DNA from 2 places in the Thermoanaerobacterium sp. CMT5567-10 genome. Region 2 is predicted to be linked to the other one. Evidence: a T-box and tRNA genes for the amino acid it is inferred to sense, from the RefSeq annotation. Region 2 holds a T-box; the other holds one or more tRNA genes.
What was found. The T-box of region 2 lies ahead of metG (methionine--tRNA ligase). A T-box ahead of a tRNA ligase gene usually reads a tRNA of that ligase, here a tRNA-Met.
Positions count from the first base shown of each region.

Region 1: it has a tRNA-Met gene. The T-box ahead of metG (methionine--tRNA ligase) is inferred to sense a tRNA for this amino acid. The anticodon was not compared.

Region 1 covers NZ_CP130558.2:1,380,420-1,386,388, forward strand. The annotation lists gene Q2T46_RS07185 (Uma2 family endonuclease) at 1-175, opposite strand, end outside; gene Q2T46_RS07190 (methyl-accepting chemotaxis protein) at 488-1,297, opposite strand; tRNA gene Q2T46_RS07195 (tRNA-Met) at 1,649-1,725, opposite strand; tRNA gene Q2T46_RS07200 (tRNA-Met) at 1,731-1,806, opposite strand; tRNA gene Q2T46_RS07205 (tRNA-Leu) at 1,821-1,910, opposite strand; gene Q2T46_RS07210 (Ppx/GppA phosphatase family protein) at 2,005-2,925, opposite strand; gene Q2T46_RS07215 (S1 domain-containing RNA-binding protein) at 2,970-3,392, opposite strand; gene Q2T46_RS07220 (septum formation initiator family protein) at 3,489-3,788, opposite strand; gene yabQ (spore cortex biosynthesis protein YabQ) at 3,866-4,342, opposite strand; gene Q2T46_RS07230 (putative manganese-dependent inorganic diphosphatase) at 4,500-5,969, shown strand, end outside.
Region 2 covers NZ_CP130558.2:1,557,979-1,563,947, reverse strand. The annotation lists gene Q2T46_RS08090 (nucleoside recognition domain-containing protein) at 20-604, shown strand; gene Q2T46_RS08085 (spore maturation protein) at 612-1,133, shown strand; gene Q2T46_RS08080 (CCA tRNA nucleotidyltransferase) at 1,204-2,607, shown strand; T-box leader at 2,664-2,897, shown strand; gene metG (methionine--tRNA ligase) at 2,955-4,865, shown strand; gene Q2T46_RS08070 (hypothetical protein) at 4,997-5,734, opposite strand; gene Q2T46_RS08065 (hypothetical protein) at 5,839-5,969, opposite strand, start outside.

The DNA of each region.
Region 1 (5,969 bases), 180 kb from region 2:
TATTTCGCAAATAATTTGCAAACTGTCTTGATAGCTCCATTAATATCGCTTGATGCTGCCATGTTGGTGCTGCCTGCATATATGGAACACCATCAATTATCTCATACCTTTCTCCTTCTGGCCACGTCAAATAATCAGCATAAGTATATTTCTTATTTTCTTTTGGTAGTGGCATATATGCCCCTCCTTGTATAAAACTTTTATCTGGCATTTATAATTAAGTTAAACTTATGCTCTTTCCGTTAATACAAAATTCGCATTCACTTAAAACATACCTACATATTCACCATATATAGTATAAAAATGTGGTAGTAATATATCCGAATTTTCTTGAAATATTATACTACTTATATTATATCATAAAGGTCCATTTAAATGTTATTCTTTCTAAATATTATAAAATCGTGATTTTTGATTTAAGCAAAGCGAAAGTGAAAAATTCGTAACTGCTTTTATAACATAATCATATTTTATTTTCTTCACTATCCTATAGATTCCTTGATAGATCTTCTAAGAGCCTAGAAGTAACACTTAATTCCTCTATGGAAGAAGTAATTTCTTCAAAGGCGGCAGCTTGGGTCTCAAAAAATGAACTTGATTCATTTATTTTGTTAGAAATACTTTTTATAGATTCCTGTATTTTCTCTAATACTGAGTCTATTTTACTTATAGATTCACTACTGGTACTAGATAGCTTTCGTATTTCCTCAGCAACTACACTAAAGCCTTTCCCCATTTCACCAGCTCTAGCGGCTTCAATGGCTGCATTTAGTCCCAATAAATTAGTTTGTTTAGAAATGTTTTGAACAAAATTTAAAATATCATCAGTACCTTTTGTATTTTCAATAGCTTTATCTACTTCTTCTAATATCTTAGTATTGGAATTAACTACAATTTCAACTCCAGAGGAAACCTCTTGAATAGCTGAAGATATTTGTTCAAGTGATGCTGCCAGATTTTCTGATAGTGACAATACTTTATGTCTTTTTTCTAAACTTTTTCCCATAAGAAAAACTCCAATTACAGCATTATCATAATCTTTTATAGGGATGGCATATGATTTAAATGGTACTCCATATACTTCTTTAGGTACATCTTTTATGATGTAGTTTCCAGTTCTAAGGGCTTCAAAGGCTGCACCACCTTCTGGAATTGCATCACCTACTTCTGCATTAATAGGAAGCTCATCACAATTTTGTATTTCTAAATACTTTTCATTATCTACAATGGCAAAAGATACGCTATCCTCAAAAAGCATAGGTAAAAAAGCTGTTAATTTATGAAAAAAGTCAAGCATTTCATCTTTAGATATAGTTATCAATTTTAGTCCTCCTTAATACGTTAATTTTTTAACTTATAAATAGACTCTATAATAAATTATATAAAATTAACGACTTTTGTCAAAAAAACCATTTCCAAATTCAACATACATAAAAGATTGTAGAGCAAAATTTATGCCCAAATCTTTTAATTCCACATAGATAGGCTAAAAACTTATTCTTATCCTTCTTTACTGCAAAAGTCATGATAAAATCCTGAATGGCAAATTTTACTAACAAAAAACCACTCACATTTTTAGGTGAGTGATTATACTCATTCATTTTGACTATATGTTTTTTTAACCTTTAAACCCTTCAATTTACTAATTTGGTAGCGGCGAGTGGAGTCGAACCACCGACACTGCGGGTATGAACCGCATGCTCTAGCCAACTGAGCTACGCCGCCATGTTTGGTTGCGGGGGCAGGACTTGAACCTGCGACCTCCGGGTTATGAGCCCGACGAGCTGCCAACTGCTCCACCCCGCGATGTATTATTCAATTGGTGCCGGAGACCGGAATCGAACCGGTACGAGCTTTAAAGGCCCGCAGGATTTTAAGTCCTGTGCGTCTGCCAGTTCCGCCACTCCGGCAATCACATTTATCAGCGACATCATTAATTATATTACATAAAACAGTATTAGTCAATACCCTTATGGATATATTATTTACACACAACGCTATTAATTATTTATCTTTACCATCATTACCTCTTATAAATTTTTCTACTACAGCACCTTCTAAATTATCCCACTCACTTACAGTAATGGAAGTGCAATTCAAAAGCTCTAATACCGTATAAACTATTATTGTACCTGCAACTATAATATCTGCTCTTTCTGGTTGCAAGCCATTTAACAGCTTTCTTTCATTAAAGCTTAAAGACATCATTAAGTCAAGCAGCCTTTTTATCTCGCCCTTTTTAAGCACATATCCATGAATCAATTCTCTCGAATATATCCTTAAATCCTGTGACATAGCTGCAAGCGTCGTTATCGTACCACCTATCCCGACTATCTCTTTAGGCATATCTTGATTATCGCTGATAAATGGTGTAAGCATATCAGTTATATAAAGCCTTATGTTATTGTACTCGTCAACCGAAATAGGATCGCTTTTTATAAATTTTTCCGTAAGTCTGACTGCACCGATGTCAAAACTTCTTTTTATAAGATCATCTTTGAAATAAGAAAATTCAGTACTGCCACCACCCACATCCATTACCAGCACATCATTCTTTTTTATTCCATACGACGCCCCTAGATGTCCATAAAGGCTTTCTGTCTCACCATCGATTATATCCACATCCAAACCAATATTTAATAGTTCATCAATAAAATAACTGGAATTCTTAGCATCCCTTACGGCTGATGTGGCAAAAGCATATATGCTCTGCGATTTGTAATTTTTCGCATCATCCAAATATTCTTTTATCGTGTTTACACTTCTTGCAATTGCATCATTATTTAATTTGCCGCTTTTAGAGACAGATTCACCAAGCCTTGTTATTTTTACATCCTTCTTTATTTGCCTTATTTCACCATTTTCCACATCACATATAAGATGACGTATTGAATTCGTTCCTATATCGATAACAGAGCACCTCATAATAGTCCTCCCAAATAAAAACCTTCGGGCTATACCCGAAGTTATTAATAATTAGCGTTCCTCTTATAGCCGCCGCCTCTTCGCTTTGAATCAAAATTCTTCTTAAGCTGCTGCTGTCTTTCATCCGAGTCTTTTAGAAATTTCGATATTCTCTCTTCAAAAGATATATTATTATTCCGATTGCTATAGCTTTCGTTCTCATAGCCCTTATTGCTTTTTATTGGTTTTGGCTTTGGCAAAGCCTTTTTTATTGACAAGCTTATTCTCCCGCCCTTATCCATAGAAAGAATTTTTACTTTTACTTTATCATTCTCCTTTAAAAACTCGTTGATATCTTTAACATAGGTGTTAGCAACCTCTGATATATGAACTAAACCTGTCTTGCCTTCTGGTAATTGAACAAACGCTCCAAAATCTGTGATATTTAGAACAGTTCCTTCAACTACCTCTCCTACCTGAAATGGCATATAAATGTTTATCCTCCCTTTGATTTATTTGATTACTAATATGTTTATTATATATTAAAAAGTTCATTCTATCAAGCATCTTAAAAAATTCTTATTCTAATTTGACGAATCTTTGCTATCTTTAGCCGTATCTACAAACATAATCTCTCCTTTTTTTACAAGCCCTAATTTTTGTCTTGCCTCATTCTCTATAAATTCGTTTGTCTTAATATATTTTATCTGATTATTTAATCTTTTATTCTCCTCTTCAGCAGCATTCACTTTAGAAGTAACCGCATTTAACCTATTGTCTAAAATATTCAAAGTGATTTGTTGTTTTACGAACGTAAATGCGACATATACGACAAAAAGAAGTAACAATATTGTTTTAAATTTAATTTTATTTCTTCCCTTCATGACTTCAACAAACCTTTCAAAGTATTTTTGTTTTTTATTGTTTTAAAAATATATTCGACATCGCAACTAAAAATCCTTTATTTTTTTTTCTTAAAAATATTAAAATGTGATATTATGTTGTAAACTAGTTTGGCAGGTATGCCGAGCATTTTTGAGAAATATCTGATTGGCATAATCAGCATATTATATGTAGCTACAAGCGGATATGTTACAATTCTATATATCTTTATAAATATATTTTTTGCAATTCTATAAACAAGCAGCAATAGCCTTATAACAAAAGGGCTTAACAGTATATTGTATAAAAGTATACCAATTATGAATCCAAGAAATGAATAAAATCTCATTTCAGCATAGTTGCTTATGTATAAAAAAAATATAAAGACAATTGTTCCTAATATCCAAAAAATAATGTCTCCTATATCTGTCGCAAGTCTATTAGGTTTTAATATAATCCTTATGACCTTATATACATCGTATAAAATAGCAATTATCATGCCACCATATAACATGACAAGAAATGAATAAAGCTGGCTTTGTACATTCATTACCATTTACATTATACCTCCTCATATTATATTATATTTATATGAGATTTTGATATGATTCTTTAATACGCCAACCAATATTTATGTTAAATTTCCCTAAATCTCAGTGATTCTACTATTTATTAAAAATCATAATAAAATCTAAACAAAGGAGAAATTAAATATGAGTGTTGTATTTGTTTCAGGACATAAAAATCCAGATACTGATTCAATTTGTTCAGCAATAGCATATGCTGATTTAAAAAGGAAAGCCGATAAAATAGATGCTATTCCTGTAAGGCTAGGCCCTATTAACAGGGAAACAGAATTTGTATTAAACTATTTTAATGTAAAAGAACCACTATTGATAGACAATGTATTTACACAGGTTGGCGACATTGCTTATGATAAACCTCTTACTATAAGTGAAAAAGCACCTATGTATGAGGCATGGAATGTACTATTAAACAATAACTCTAAAACTATAATAGTAGTAGATGATGAAAATAAACTAAAAGGCATCGCTACAATGGGGGATCTTGCAAAAGCATACTTAACATCGTCTCATGAATTATCAAATTACAATATTCCTGTTGAGAATATTATAAAGACGCTAAATGGAAAAATAATTGTAAGAAATGAGGAATTCATAAGAGGCGATATAATTGTAGCTGCCATGCAGACAGAGAGCGTCGTAAGCAGAATAAAGTCAGGTATGACGCTGATTGTAGGAAACAGGGAAAATATTCAATTGGAGTCCATAAGAAAAGGTGCCAAAACCATCATAATCACTGGAGGTGAAGAACCGTCAAAGGCAGTAATAAACGAAGCTGAAAAATTTAGTTCAACATTAATAGTCGTACCTTGCGATACATTTGACACTATAAAGCTAATAAACCAGTGCCTCCCTGTGTCCCTTATAATGATTAAAGACGATATTGTCACTTTTAAAGACAGTGATTACATAGACGATATCAGACAAACTATGTTAAAATACAGGTACAGAAATTTCCCTATTGTAGATGATAACGGAAAAATATTGGGACTTTTAGCAAGACGGCACATATTAGACTACGATAGAAAAAAAATAATACTTGTTGATCACAACGAATTATCACAAGCCGTAGATGGAATAGAAGATGCAATAATTCTCGAAATTATTGACCATCACAGAGTAGGTGGCATTGAAACAAATCAACCAATACTGTTTAGAAACCAGCCTGTAGGCTGTTCTTCTACAATCATTAACAAGATATATGAAGAAAGAGGAATAACACCTGATAAACATATAGCAGGGCTTATGTGTGCTGCAATTCTATCAGACACACTTGTATTTAAATCACCAACATGTACCCCTGAGGATATAAGGGCCGCAAAAAAATTATCTGAAATAGCAGGAATTGATATAGAATCTTTCGGCAAAAAAATGTTTGAAGCTGGAACATCGCTAAAAGGCAAAACTGTAGATGAAATATTCTATATGGATTTTAAAGAATTTTTAATCGGAGACTTTAAAATTGGTATAGGACAGGTAAACACCCTGTCAAGCATTGGAAACCTTAAAAATGATCTTCTTAAATTTATGGAAGAAGAAAGGAAAAACAAAAACTTTGATATGTTATTGCTTATGCTTACAGATATTATAAATGAAGGA
Region 2 (5,969 bases):
TAGAATGGAGGAGATACAATTGATAAATTATATTTGGTTTTTTATGATAGGAATTGGCGTAGTAGTAGGTATAATAAACGGCAGGATCGGTGATGTGTCGAAAGCCATTATCGATTCGTCTGAGGCAGCTGTTACTATATCTATCGGATTAATAGGTATAATGTCTTTATGGCTCGGCATCATGCAGATTGCTGAAAAATCAGGTCTTATGGAAGTGTTGTCAAAGCTGCTGAAACCTGCAATTATAAAACTCTTTCCGGAAGTGCCTGAAGATCATCCTGCGATTGGTGCCATGATTATGAATATATCGGCCAACATGCTGGGTTTAGGTAATGCAGCTACACCTTTTGGCATAAAGGCTATGGAGTATCTTCAAGAATTAAATAATCGAGATGTTGCATCAAATTCCATGTGTACATTTCTTGTTATAAATACTGCATCAGTTCAACTGCTTCCTGCTGTCATGATAGGTTTAAGGGCATCTTTAGGTGCTAAGAATCCGGCAGACTTTGTTGTTGTAGGTCTTCTTTCTAGTATTACCGCCTTGATTGCTGGAATCATAGTTGTAAAGGTATTGGAAAAATCACCACTTTTTAAGGAGTGATTATTTTATGTTGAAAGTAATATCAGAGTTTATTATACCGTCTATTTTGTTGATAATTCCATTGTATGGGCTAATAAAACATGTTAAAGTATATGAAGTGTTTGTTGATGGTGCAAAGGATGGAATCAATACGATGGTAAAAATATTTCCGGCCTTGCTGGCAATGCTGGTGGCTGTCGGTGTTTTAAGGTCGTCAGGCACATTAGACGCACTTGCAAAGCTTATTGAACCTTTTACATCAAAAATAGGGATGCCATCAGATGTTGTACCACTGGCTCTTATAAGGCCTCTTTCAGGAAGTGGTTCATTAGGCATAGCTACTGAATTAATCAAGTCAAAAGGTCCTGATTCTTTTATAGCGAAACTTGCTTCTGTTATGTATGGTTCAACGGAGACAACTTTTTACGTTTTGGCAGTTTATTTTGGTTCTGTAGGTGTAAAAAAAATGAGGCATTCAATAATAGCAGGAATTGCAGCAGATATAGTTGCTATACTTTCATCAGTTTTTTACAGTAGACTGTTTTTTTAGCTTGTTTACTTTTAAAAATTTGATATACTAGAGATGGTAATATCTTATAAAGCTAAGGGGATTTTTTAAGATGACAATATTAATAAATAGGATAAAACGTATACTTGATGATTTTGCTGAGAATGTCTATGTCGTAGGTGGAACTATAAGAGATAGGTTATTAAATAGAGAAATTAGTGATTATGATTTTGCTGTCATAGGCGATGTTGCATCAATATCAAAGATGGTGTCTGAAAAGCTAGGAGGTTCTTATGTCCCGTATGCAGAAGAAAGAGGAACGTATAAAGTTGTGTATGAAAAAATTATGATGGATTTTACACAATTAAGAGGCGAATACATAGAAGAAGATTTAAGACATAGAGATTTTACAATAAATGCAATGGCACTGAGATTAAATGATTTTTTTGATAGCAATTTGATAATAGATCCATTTGGAGGGTTACGAGACCTTCAAAATAAAAAGATTAGATGTGTAAGCAAAGATTCATTTGATGACGATCCTTTAAGGATGCTTAGAGCCGTGAGATTTGCTTCTAAGTATAAATTTTCAATAGAAGAAGATACAAAAAATCTTATAAAGGAAAAATCAAATCTGATTAGTAAAATCTCATCGGAAAGAATTATGAATGAAATATATGCAATATTGAAATCAAATGAATCATTTAAATATATAAAAATGATGGACGAGCTGGGCTTAATCGATTCAATATTTCCTGAAATAAAAAACATGAAGGAATTAGGGGGCTGCTATTATCAGGTTTTGGATTCGTGGTATCATTCGATTAAAACAGTTGAGGAATATGAAAGCATTGTGCAGGAGCTCAGATTTCCTGCAGATATGACAAAAACAATTTTAAATTACCTTAACAAAGAACTTTCTTCGGGAAATAAGTTAAAAGATGTATTAAAGATTGCAGCCATGTTCCACGAAATTGGCAAGAAAGATGCAATTTATATTGATGCTGATAATCATATTCAGTTTTTCAATCACGATGTAAAGGGAGAAAAAATTGTATCAGGTATAACCAAAAGGTTAAAAATGGCTAAAAAAGAATCGTCTTTGATAAAAAAGATGGTCCTCTACCATGCAAATCCATTTTCGATTTATGTAAATGGTATGTCGAATAAGACTATGTTTAAATTTTTTTCTGACCTTGAAGATGATTCCATTGGATGTTTACTGTTGTCGCAGGCTGATGTTGTGGCTGCAATGAAGGGACAAGGCCGGCTAAATGAAGCTTCTTGCTATAGAAGTTTTATATTGAATATGCTTAGAAGGTACATGGACTATGAGAAAACAAAAACTCCACTTCTTACACCTTTGGATATAATAGTCAATTTTGATCTTAAAGATTATAAGCTTTTAAATCAGATATTATACGAACTAAGAAAAAACCAGTTTTACGGCAATATTGAAAATAAAGATGATGCTGTAAAATTTGTAGAAGAGAGAATGAAGATGGAGAAAATATAGTTGACAATACATTTGCGATAAAGTATATTATTATGTAACGATGTAAATAATATATTAAAAAGGCAATGAAGGGAAGAGTAGAAAGGAATTTCTCTTAAAGAGAGCTGGGTCAGGTGAAAGCCAGTAGAGAATGAACTTTTGAACATGGACCTCGAGCTTCAAAGCTGAAACTAAGTAGGCTTTGGCGGGATTTCCCGTTACAGAGTAAGAGTGTGATGGCACTTTACGAGGCATACTGCCGTGAGGCGTATGTGAAAAAGGGTGGTAACGCGAACAAACTCGCCCCTGATTGGGAGGCGGGTTTTTTTACGTCTTAAAAATAAATTTATAAGATGAGGAGGATTTTTATGGCAAAGACGTTTTACATTACAACACCGATATATTATCCCAGTGATAAACTACACATAGGTCATTCTTATACAACTGTTGCTGCAGATGCGATGGCACGGTTTAAAAGGCTTACAGGGTACGATGTGATGTTTTTGACAGGGACAGACGAGCATGGTCAGAAGATACAGAGAAAGGCTAAGGAAAAAGGCGTTACGCCGAAACAGTATGTTGATGAGATTGTGGCGTGGATAAAAGATTTGTGGAAGACGATGGACATAAGCAATGATAAGTTTATAAGGACAACAGACAAGCAGCATGAAGAGATAGTGCAAAAGATATTTACAAAGCTTTATGAAAAAGGCGACATATACAAAAGCGAATATGAAGGATGGTACTGTACTCCTTGCGAGACATTTTGGACAGAGAAGCAGCTTGTTGATGGAAACTGTCCAGACTGTGGCAGACCTGTAGAGCTTGTAAAAGAGGAAAGCTATTTCTTTAAGCTTTCAAATTACGCAGACAAACTTCTTAAATATTACGAAGAACATCCAGATTTTATACAGCCTGAATCAAGGCTGAATGAGATGGTAAGTTTTATAAAATCTGGTCTTGAGGATTTGTGCGTATCCAGAACGTCCTTTGACTGGGGCGTAAAAGTTCCATTCGATCCAAAACACGTTATATATGTTTGGATTGACGCACTTTCCAACTATATAACTGCATTGGGGTATTCTACAGACCACGACGAAGATTTCAAAAAATACTGGCCGGCAGATGTGCACCTTGTTGGAAAGGAAATCGTAAGATTCCACACCATTATATGGCCTGCAATGCTTATGGCGCTGGATTTGCCTCTACCTAAGAAGGTGTTTGGCCATGGCTGGCTTATTTTAGAAGGCGGCAAGATGTCAAAGTCGAAGGGCAATGTGGTTGATCCGAAAGAGCTTGTGTCAAAATACGGTGTAGATGCTATAAGGTATTTTCTCTTAAGAGAAGTTCCGTTTGGGGCAGATGGCGTATTCTCAAATGAAGCCTTGATTTCCAGGATAAACTCTGACCTTGCCAATGATTTTGGAAATCTTCTAAGCAGGACTGTAACGATGGTAGAAAAATACTTCGACGGTGTAGTGCCTGAGGCTTTAGATAAAGACGATGTTGATAATGAGTTAATATCTATCGCAAATAATTTGCCAAAAGTTGTTGAAAGCTATATGGATAAGTTGCAGTTTTCAAATGCTCTTGCGGAAATTTGGAAGCTTGTAGGTCGTGCAAATAAATACATTGACGAGACGATGCCATGGGTATTGGCAAAAGATGAAAGTAAAAAAGAAAGGCTTAAAACTGTTCTTTACAACCTTGTTGAATCGTTGAGGTTTGTCGCAGTTTTAATAACGCCATTTATGCCAAATACGCCTATCAAGATATATGAACAGCTTGGAATTGGCAATGATTTAAGAACATGGGATAGCCTTAAATTCGGCTTACTGAAATCAGGCACAAAAGTCAAAAGAGGGGAGAATATTTTCCCAAGGATCGATGTAGAAAAGGAGCTTAAAGAAGCTGAAAAAGAATCTTCTAAAAAAGTAGATGTAAAAGAAGAGACAAATTACATCAAAATAGATGATTTTGCAAAAATTGATTTGAGGGTTGCAGAAGTATTGGAAGCGGAAAAAGTAGAAGGCGCTGATAAATTATTAAAGCTTAAGCTTAAAGTTGGTGATGAGGTAAGGCAAGTTGTGTCAGGGCTTGCACTGCATTACAAACCAGATGAACTTATAGGTAAAAAACTCGTCCTCGTTGCAAATCTGGAGCCTAAAAAATTAAGAGGCATAGAATCACATGGAATGATTTTGGCGGCATCAAACGAAGGCAAATTGACTGTTGTCACTGTCGATAAAGACATAGAAAGCGGTGCGAAGGTTAAATAAAAAAGTAAGGCGGGTAATGCCCGCCATTATTTTATCTTAAGTTTGTTTAACTTGTATTTTTAGTATATACAAGACAAGCTTCCAGTTATTTAATAAGAGCTTAGAATGCTGATCAAATTGTATAATAATTGTTATAATAAATGATTAAAATAAATAGATAAACGTTCGAAAATGCTTTTCTGCTTGAATTCTAACGGAGGAAGTCCATATAGAGCTTCATTGCTGCCTATTGTTTTATAATTTCCCTCTTTTGCTTTTTCTTGAATATTACGCACTTTGTTCATAAAAGATTTTTTAATAATATCGCTGTTCACAAGTGTTTTTTCTTTTAGACCAGCATTTTGATCAGAGTAATACGGTGAAAAGGCCATCTCTTCTCTATTTGTATTAACAATCACAAATATATCACCACCAAAATTCAGTAAAAAGCAATCGTCCGGATTAAAGTTATTTTCATTTGCTAATTTATAAATATTTTTGGTTAATGCTCCGCCAAAATCTACAACATGCCATTTTTCATCCTTTAATATGATTGAAAAATCGGTTATTACATTGTTTCCAGCTATTACCGGGTATGTGTAAAATGGTTCACGAGTGACTTGATCACTTATTTTTATTGAAGGATCATATTTATTAATATCAATAGTGGCCCATTGAATTGGATTTCCCAGCTTTGCCATTGATACTTCATCTTTTGTTGTAAAATAAAAATCGCGGTATTCTGTATTAATACTTTTAAGCAATGTTTTAAAGCTGTCTTGTGCGGCAATATTGGCTTGCACTTGAGGAGAGACAGCATAACTAATGGTACCAATAGAAAATATGATGAGCATGCACAATGTCGCAATCATAATTAATTTTCGTTTCATTTATTTTTCCTCCCTAAATCTTAATGAACCGCCGTATATAGAACGGTACGTACTATGGTGTAAGAGGATGCTGTATAAAATAATTATTTAGTTCTTACTTGATTTTAATTAACTGTAAAATCTTTAAACATATCTTTATATTTGTCGTTAATTGATATTTTAGCTTGTTTTACATATTGTTCTATAATATTATCAACATAATTTTTATATTCACTTTGTGGGCTAAAAGTTGTGC